Regions from separate parts of the Sphingobium sp. LF-16 genome, predicted to be linked through region 1. Evidence: riboswitches for the same ligand, from Rfam matches in the RefSeq annotation. Region 1 holds a riboswitch; the other holds the start of a gene.
What was found. A riboswitch is a leader RNA that binds a small molecule or an ion and turns the genes downstream of it on or off. The one in region 1 is predicted to bind S-adenosylmethionine.

Region 1 (3,395 bases):
GATCAGTCGCATGACGCCTCCTGCGCCGGGTCCGGCACATGGGCGGCCATCTCGATCCGCACCGGATCGGTCAGCGGCAATGGCTGGTGCGAGGCAGCGACGACGATGCCGCCGGCCGCCAGATGGTCCGCCACCGCCGCGCCGAGCAGCGCGACCGACGCATCGTCCAGGCCATTGGCCGGTTCGTCGAGCAGCCAGATATCCGCGCCGCTGGCGATCACGCGGGCGAGCATGGCGCGCTTGCGCTGGCCGGTGGAGAGCATGCGCACGGGCACGTCGCGCAAGGGGGCGAGCGCCATGGCGTGGAGCGCGCGGTCGAGCGCGGCCGCATCCACCCGGTCAAGCCGTGCCCAGAAGCCGAGTGCGCGGTGGAGCGGCAATTCCATGTCGAGCGCCAGTCGCTCGTCGGCCAGCGCGACGCTGCCCTGGCGGTCGATGGTTCCGGCGTAGGCGGGCAGCAATCCGGCGCACTGGCGCAGCAGGCTCGACTTGCCGATGCCGTTGGCGCCGTGCAGCAAGGCGCTGCCGCCGGCCGCCAGCACCAGGTCGACGCCGGCAAAGAGCAGGCGTCCGCCGCGCAGGCAGGCCAGGCCCGACAGGCGCAGCGCCGCACCGCTCATGGGGCGACCATATCCTCCAGCACATGCATGTCGATGTCCGACAGGCCGAAATGATGGCCGATTTCATGCACCACGACATGGGTGATGAGCGCTTCGAGCGGCACGCCCGTCTCGACCCATTCGTCGAGCAGCGGGCGGCGGAAAAGATGCACGGTCGGCGGCAGGTCGCCGGTCTGCGCCTCCTGCCCGAAGGGACGGCCGCTATAGAGGCCGGTCAGGCCGAACGGATCGTCAATCTCCATCTCCTTCAGGATATCGGTGTCGGCAAAATCCTCCACCAGCATCACGACATTGGAGAGATAGGAACGGAAGGGCTCGGGCAGGCGGCTCAGGGCCTCCAGCGCGAGTGTCTCGATTTCCTGTGGGGTAGGGGCGAAGCGGAACGATTGACCAGTGTCAGGCATGGCTGTCACATAGGCGAAAGAAATAACGCAGGATAGAGAAATGCTTGCCAGACTGAACGAAACGGAACGGGCGATCGCGCTGGCGGATTTGCCCGAATGGACGGCGGTCGCCGAACCGGACGGGATTGCGCGCAGCTTCACCTTTCCCGACTTCGTCGCCGCCTTCGGCTTCATGACGCGGGTGGCGCTGCTGGCGGAAAAGGCCGACCATCATCCCGAATGGTCGAACGTCTATAATCGGGTCGAAATCACGCTCACCACCCATGATGCCGGCGGCCTGTCGCAGCGGGACATCGATCTGGCGAAGGGGATAGAGGCGCTGCTGCGCTGATGCTTGACGCGGCATCGCCCGGCCGATAATCGCACCGGCAACATCAAGAGTCGGGCCAACGTCCGACACCAACCTGCTCCCCGAGCAAGGTGGTGCCTTTCGAAAGAGGGGGATGTGGCCGGACCGGCAATCCAACGGGACATGCAGCCACGACGACGTTGATCCGATGCTTGGTCACACACCAGCAGACGGAAGCATGACGTGCCCATTTCCACACAGCAATTTGCCAGCGACAATTATGCCGGGGCCTGCCCCGAGGCGCTCGACGCGATGCTCGCGGCGAACAGCGGATCGGCGACGGCCTATGGCGAGGATGAATGGACGCAGCGCGCGGCGGACAATTTCCGTACCCTGTTCGGCGGCGATGCGGAGGTCTTCTTCGTCTTCAACGGCACCGCCGCCAATTCGCTGGCGCTCGCGGCGCTGTGCCAATCCTATCATAGCGTGATCTGTTCGGCGGCCGCCCATGTCGAGACCGACGAATGCGGCGCGCCCGAATTCTTCTCCAACGGGTCGAAGCTGCTTGCCGCGCCCTCGGCCGACGGCAAGCTGACGCCCGACGCGATCCGGCAGCTCGCGACCAGCCGGTCCGACATCCATTTCCCCAAGCCGCGCGTCGTCACCATCACCCAGCCGACCGAGACCGGCCTTGTCTACACGGTCGAGGAAGTGCGCGCGATTTCCGCCGTGTGCCGCGAACTGGGGCTGAAACTGCATATGGACGGCGCGCGCTTTGCCCATGCCTGCGCCAGCCTGGGCTGCGATCCGGCGGAGATCAGCTGGAAGGCGGGCGTCGACGTGCTCTGCTTTGGCGGCACCAAGAATGGCATGGCCGTGGGCGAGGCGGTGATCTTCTTCGATCGCGCGCTGGCGCAGGATTTCGACTATCGCTGCAAGCAGGCGGGACAGCTGGCGTCGAAGATGCGCTTCCTGTCGGCGCCCTGGATCGGCCTGCTGGAAAGCGGCGCCTGGCTGCGCAATGCCCGCCATGGCAATGATTGCGCGACCCGGCTGGCGGCGGCGATCGCCGACCTGCCCGATGTCAGCCCGATCTTCCCGGTGGAGGCCAATGCGTTGTTCCTGTCGGCCCCCGCGCCGGTGCTGGATGCCCTGCGCGCGCGCGGCTGGCGCTTCTACACCTTCATCGGCGGCGGCGCGCGATTCATGTTCGCCTGGGATGCACAGGTGGAGCGGGTCGACGAACTAGCCCGCGACATAAGGGAAGCCTGCCTGGCGGTCGCCGCCTGACCGGATGGCGCTAGTGCGGGCGAGGCGGCCTCAGGGTTCCTCGCCCTCGATCCGGGCGTCATAGCTGCTCAGCGCGCTGATGACGTCCGGCATCTTTTCGTAGCGCTTGCGCAGCAAGGCCAGCTTCGCGTCGGTGCCGGAGCAGAGTTCGGCGACGCTTTCCTCGATATAGGCGCGCCGTTCCGCATCATAGGGTTCCTCGCCGCGGAAATGGTCGCAGCTGTCGCGATCGACCATGAAGGCGGTGACTTCGCGCGGGAAGGGGGCGGGCTGGGCCGCATTGCTCGACGGCGGCAGGTCGAGCGAATTGGTCGGGCCGGGCGGGCCGACGGTGACGATCGGCGCTGGGCGCGAGGGCAGGACGGCGGGCGGTGCGGGCGGCGGCGGATCGGGCTGGACGACGGCAACGGCCACCTGCTGCGGCGCGCTGGCCGGGGCGGCCTGTGCGCTGTCATCGGACGAGCCCTTGCAGCCGGTGACGAGCACCAGCGCCAGCATCATCGGAAACAGCTTCAAACGCCCCTTCACCCGATTTCCTCCCGCAGTCCGGCGATCAGATCCGCAACATGCGGCAAGCGCGACTCTTCCTCGTCGAGGATCGCCAGAAACGCCGCCCGCCTATAGTTGCGCAACGCCCCTTCGGGAAGACGGGTTGGGGCAGGAATTGCGGAAATTACGATATCCAGCAGACGCTCCACCCCATGGAGCCTGCCCCACAGATAGTCATTCTCCCGATAGACCCGACTGAAGAAGGCGCCAAAATTGTTGAATTCTATGCCTTTTAGCGTGGCG
Region 2 (3,395 bases), 1.2 Mb from region 1:
TCCGCGTCCTGAGTTCGGGCAGCAGCGAAGGCGGCAGATGATGGAACAGGGTGACATGCGCCGGCACCTGATTGCGTTCGGGCGGAAAATGGGCGCGGCGCAAGCCATCCGCCCAGGCGAAATCGGCGGCGCCCAGCAGCGCGGTGACAATGATCGGATCAGCCAGGACCGCCTCCCTGCAACGCGATGGCGGACTTTCGCCCGGCCGGGACAGGCTATATGATGACAGATGCCGCGCCCGGCAAGCAGGCGCGGCCCAGGAGGGGAAGCATCATGCGCGCACCGGCATCCTTCGTCATCATCGCCGTCATCCTGCTGCTATGGAACCTGATGGGGGTCGCTGCCTTCGTCATGCAATATGGCGCCGACCTCGGCGAACTCGCCAAAACCGATCCCGACACCGCCCGCGCCTTTGCCCAGATGCCCGGCTGGGCCTGGGCCGTCTATGCGGTGGCGGTGGGCGCTGGCACGCTGGGCGCGATCGCCCTGCTGCTGCGCCGCCGCGTCGCGGTGCCGCTGTTCCTGCTGTCGCTGCTCGCGGTGATCGTCCAGTTCGGACACACGTTCCTTGGCACCGACCTGCTGGCGGTGAAGGGCGCGGGCGCAGCGATCTTCCCGGCCGTCATCATCCTGATCGGCATCGGCCAGTGGCTCTACGCCCGCAGTCAGGCGGCCAAGGGCCTGCTGCGCTGATCGGCGCCGATCAGGCCGCGCTCTGCAATATCTCCTGGCCGATCATGTCCACGTCGAACGGCGCGGTCTGGTAGAGATCGTTGATCCAGTTGCCGAACAGCAGATGGGCATGGCTGCGCCAGCGATTTTCCGGCGGGCGGGTCGGGTCGTCGTCGGGGAAATAATGGGCCGGCATCTGGCGGCCGCCGTCGCGCGCATATTCGTCGCCCAGTGTGCGCGTGTCATATTCGACATGGTTGAACATGTGCAGGAAGCCATGGCGCGGATCATGGACCAGGCAAGGCCCGGTCTCCGCGCTGTCGGCCAGCAATTGCAGCCCGCGATCGACCGGCAGCGATTCCCGCCGCACTTCCGACCAGCGCGACACCGGGATCGAGAAATCGTCCGAAAAGCCCCGCAGATAGGGCGAGGCCGGGGCATGGTTGCGATGGCGGAACACGCCGAACGCCTTGCGCTCCAGCGCATGTTTCTCGACCCCGTGGAAATGATGGAGCGCCGCCTGCGCCGCCCAGCAGATGCTGAGCGAACGATGCACATGGGTCTGGGTCCAGTCGAAGATGGCGCGCAGTTCCTGCCAGTAGCTCACCTCCTCGAACGGCAGATGCTCGACCGGCGCGCCGGTGATCAGGAAGCCGTCGAACCGCTCGTCGCGCACATCGGTCCAGGCGCGATAGAAGGACTGCATATGATCGGCCGAGGTGTTGCGCGACACATGGTCGCTGATCCGCACCAGCGTCAGTTCCACCTGCAACGGCGAGGCGCCAAGCAGCCGCGCAAGCTGCGTCTCGGTATCGATCTTGTTGGGCATCAGGTTCAGCAGCGCGATCCGCAGCGGGCGGATATCCTGCCGCACCGCATCCGCCTCGCCCATCACGGCAACGCCCTCGGCTTCCAGCGTGCGGCGGGCGGGCAGGTCATCGGCAATCTTGATCGGCACGTCTCGTCAGTCCTTCCTGGCGGGGCGACGATCGGTGGCTGAGGTCCGCTTTGTTGCCGGATCGGCCACATCCTCCCGGATCGGGAGTGCCACCTTGCCCGGAACGGCAGGTTGGCGTTGGGCGTCGCCCCAACTCTTGATGCTGGACTATCCCTAGCGCGCGCCGGACCATGTGGCAAGCCCGGCTATATATCGGCCAAGCCGGGCTTTACAGCTCGCCCCGCGCGCGGCGGATCTCGAACCACTTCCGCACATTCTCATTATGCTGCTGATAGGTGTCGGCAAAGATATGGCCGCCCTTCCCGTCCGCGACGAAATAGAGCGCATTCGTCTCCGCCGGGTGCAGCACCGCCAGGATCGACAGCCGGCCCGGATTGGCGATCGGCCCCTTGGGCAGGCCGGTCATCGCATAGGTGTTGTAGTCGTTGACGTCGGCGATCTCGGACTTCTTGATCCGGCGGCCGAGCGGCTTGCCCCTGGTGATCGGATAGATGATCGTCGGATCGGCCTGCAGCATCATGTTCTTGCGCAGGCGGTTGCTGTAGACGCCCGCGACCATCGGCCGCTCCTTGGCGATCGCGGTTTCCTTCTCGACGATCGAGGCGAGGATGATCGCCTCCTGGGGCGACTTGGCGATCGTATTGGGCGCGCGTTCGGCCCAGAGCTTCGCCAGCGCCTTGTCCATCGCCGCCTGCATCCGCTTCAGCACGGCGGCGCGCGGCTCGCCCTTGTCGAAGGCATAGCTGTCGGGCAGCACGCTGCCCTCTTGCGGCACCGCGACATCGCCGGTCAGCTCGTCATTGGCCATCAGCCGTTCCTGCACCAGGATCGACGGCATGCCTTCGGGGATGGTGACCAGCCGGGTCAGCGTCTTGCCGCCCTGCAGGATCGACAATATCTCGCGGTTGCTGGCGCCCTTGGGCACCACGAACTCGCCGGCCTTGATCGGCTTGGCGCCGCCAAAGACCTTCGCGCGGGTCAGGAAGGCATCGGCCGAACGCACCGCGCCAGCCGATTTCAGCAGCACCGCGGCATCGGACAGGGTCGATCCCTCCGGCACGACGATGCTGATATTCTGGGTGGCCGGCCCCGTCTCGGTCCAGCCATGGACGAAGCGGAAACCGACAAAGGCGACAACGGCCAGGCCGATCAGAAGGATGATGCAGCCCAGTCGCCGCACCGGATTTGCGCCGGATCGTCTTGCCATCATCCCAACTGCCCGACCCAAATAATGCCCAACCGGCTATGGCTTACATGATCCTCCCCTTTTCAGGGGAGGATCAGGCGTATCAGATCGCCTTCATGATGAGCGAGGCGTTGGTGCCGCCGAAGCCGAACGAGTTGTTCAGCACCGCGCGCACCTTGCGCTCCTTGGCGACGTGCGGGACCAGGTCGACGCCCTTGCAGCTTTCGCTCGGTTCGTCGAGGTTGAGCGTCGGCGGCACGATCTGGTCGCGCATGGCGAGGATGCAGAAGATGCTCTCCACCGCGCCCGCGCCGCCCAGCAGGTGGCCGATCGCCGACTTGGTCGAGGACATCGACATGCTGCCCAGATGATCGCCAAACAGACGCTTGACTGCGCCCAGCTCCAGCTCGTCGCCCAGCGGGGTCGACGTGCCATGCGCGTTCACATAGTCGATATCTTCCAGCGCCAGGCCCGAACGCTTGAGCGCCATCTGCATCGAACGGAAACCGCCATTGCCTTCCGGGTGCGGCGCCGTGACATGATAGGCGTCGCCGGTCAGGCCATAGCCGATGACTTCGG

Region 2: another riboswitch for S-adenosylmethionine. It lies ahead of metA (homoserine O-succinyltransferase); the one in region 1 lies ahead of DIZ22_RS03050 (low specificity L-threonine aldolase).

The regions. Positions count from the first base shown of each region.
Region 1 is NZ_CP029335.1:618,412-621,806, forward strand. Features, by position in the region: gene DIZ22_RS03030 (heme exporter protein CcmB) at 1-12, opposite strand, end outside; gene ccmA (heme ABC exporter ATP-binding protein CcmA) at 3-620, opposite strand; gene DIZ22_RS03040 (metallopeptidase family protein) at 617-1,024, opposite strand; gene DIZ22_RS03045 (4a-hydroxytetrahydrobiopterin dehydratase) at 1,065-1,355, shown strand; SAM-I-IV-variant riboswitch at 1,391-1,499, shown strand; gene DIZ22_RS03050 (low specificity L-threonine aldolase) at 1,557-2,603, shown strand; gene DIZ22_RS03055 (hypothetical protein) at 2,634-3,131, opposite strand; gene DIZ22_RS03060 (patatin-like protein) at 3,128-3,395, opposite strand, start outside.
Region 2 is NZ_CP029335.1:1,849,174-1,852,568, forward strand. Features, by position in the region: gene DIZ22_RS08630 (2'-5' RNA ligase family protein) at 1-166, opposite strand, end outside; gene DIZ22_RS08635 (hypothetical protein) at 274-693, shown strand; gene metA (homoserine O-succinyltransferase) at 704-1,630, opposite strand; SAM-I-IV-variant riboswitch at 1,670-1,778, opposite strand; gene mltG (endolytic transglycosylase MltG) at 1,839-2,810, opposite strand; gene fabF (beta-ketoacyl-ACP synthase II) at 2,920-3,395, opposite strand, start outside.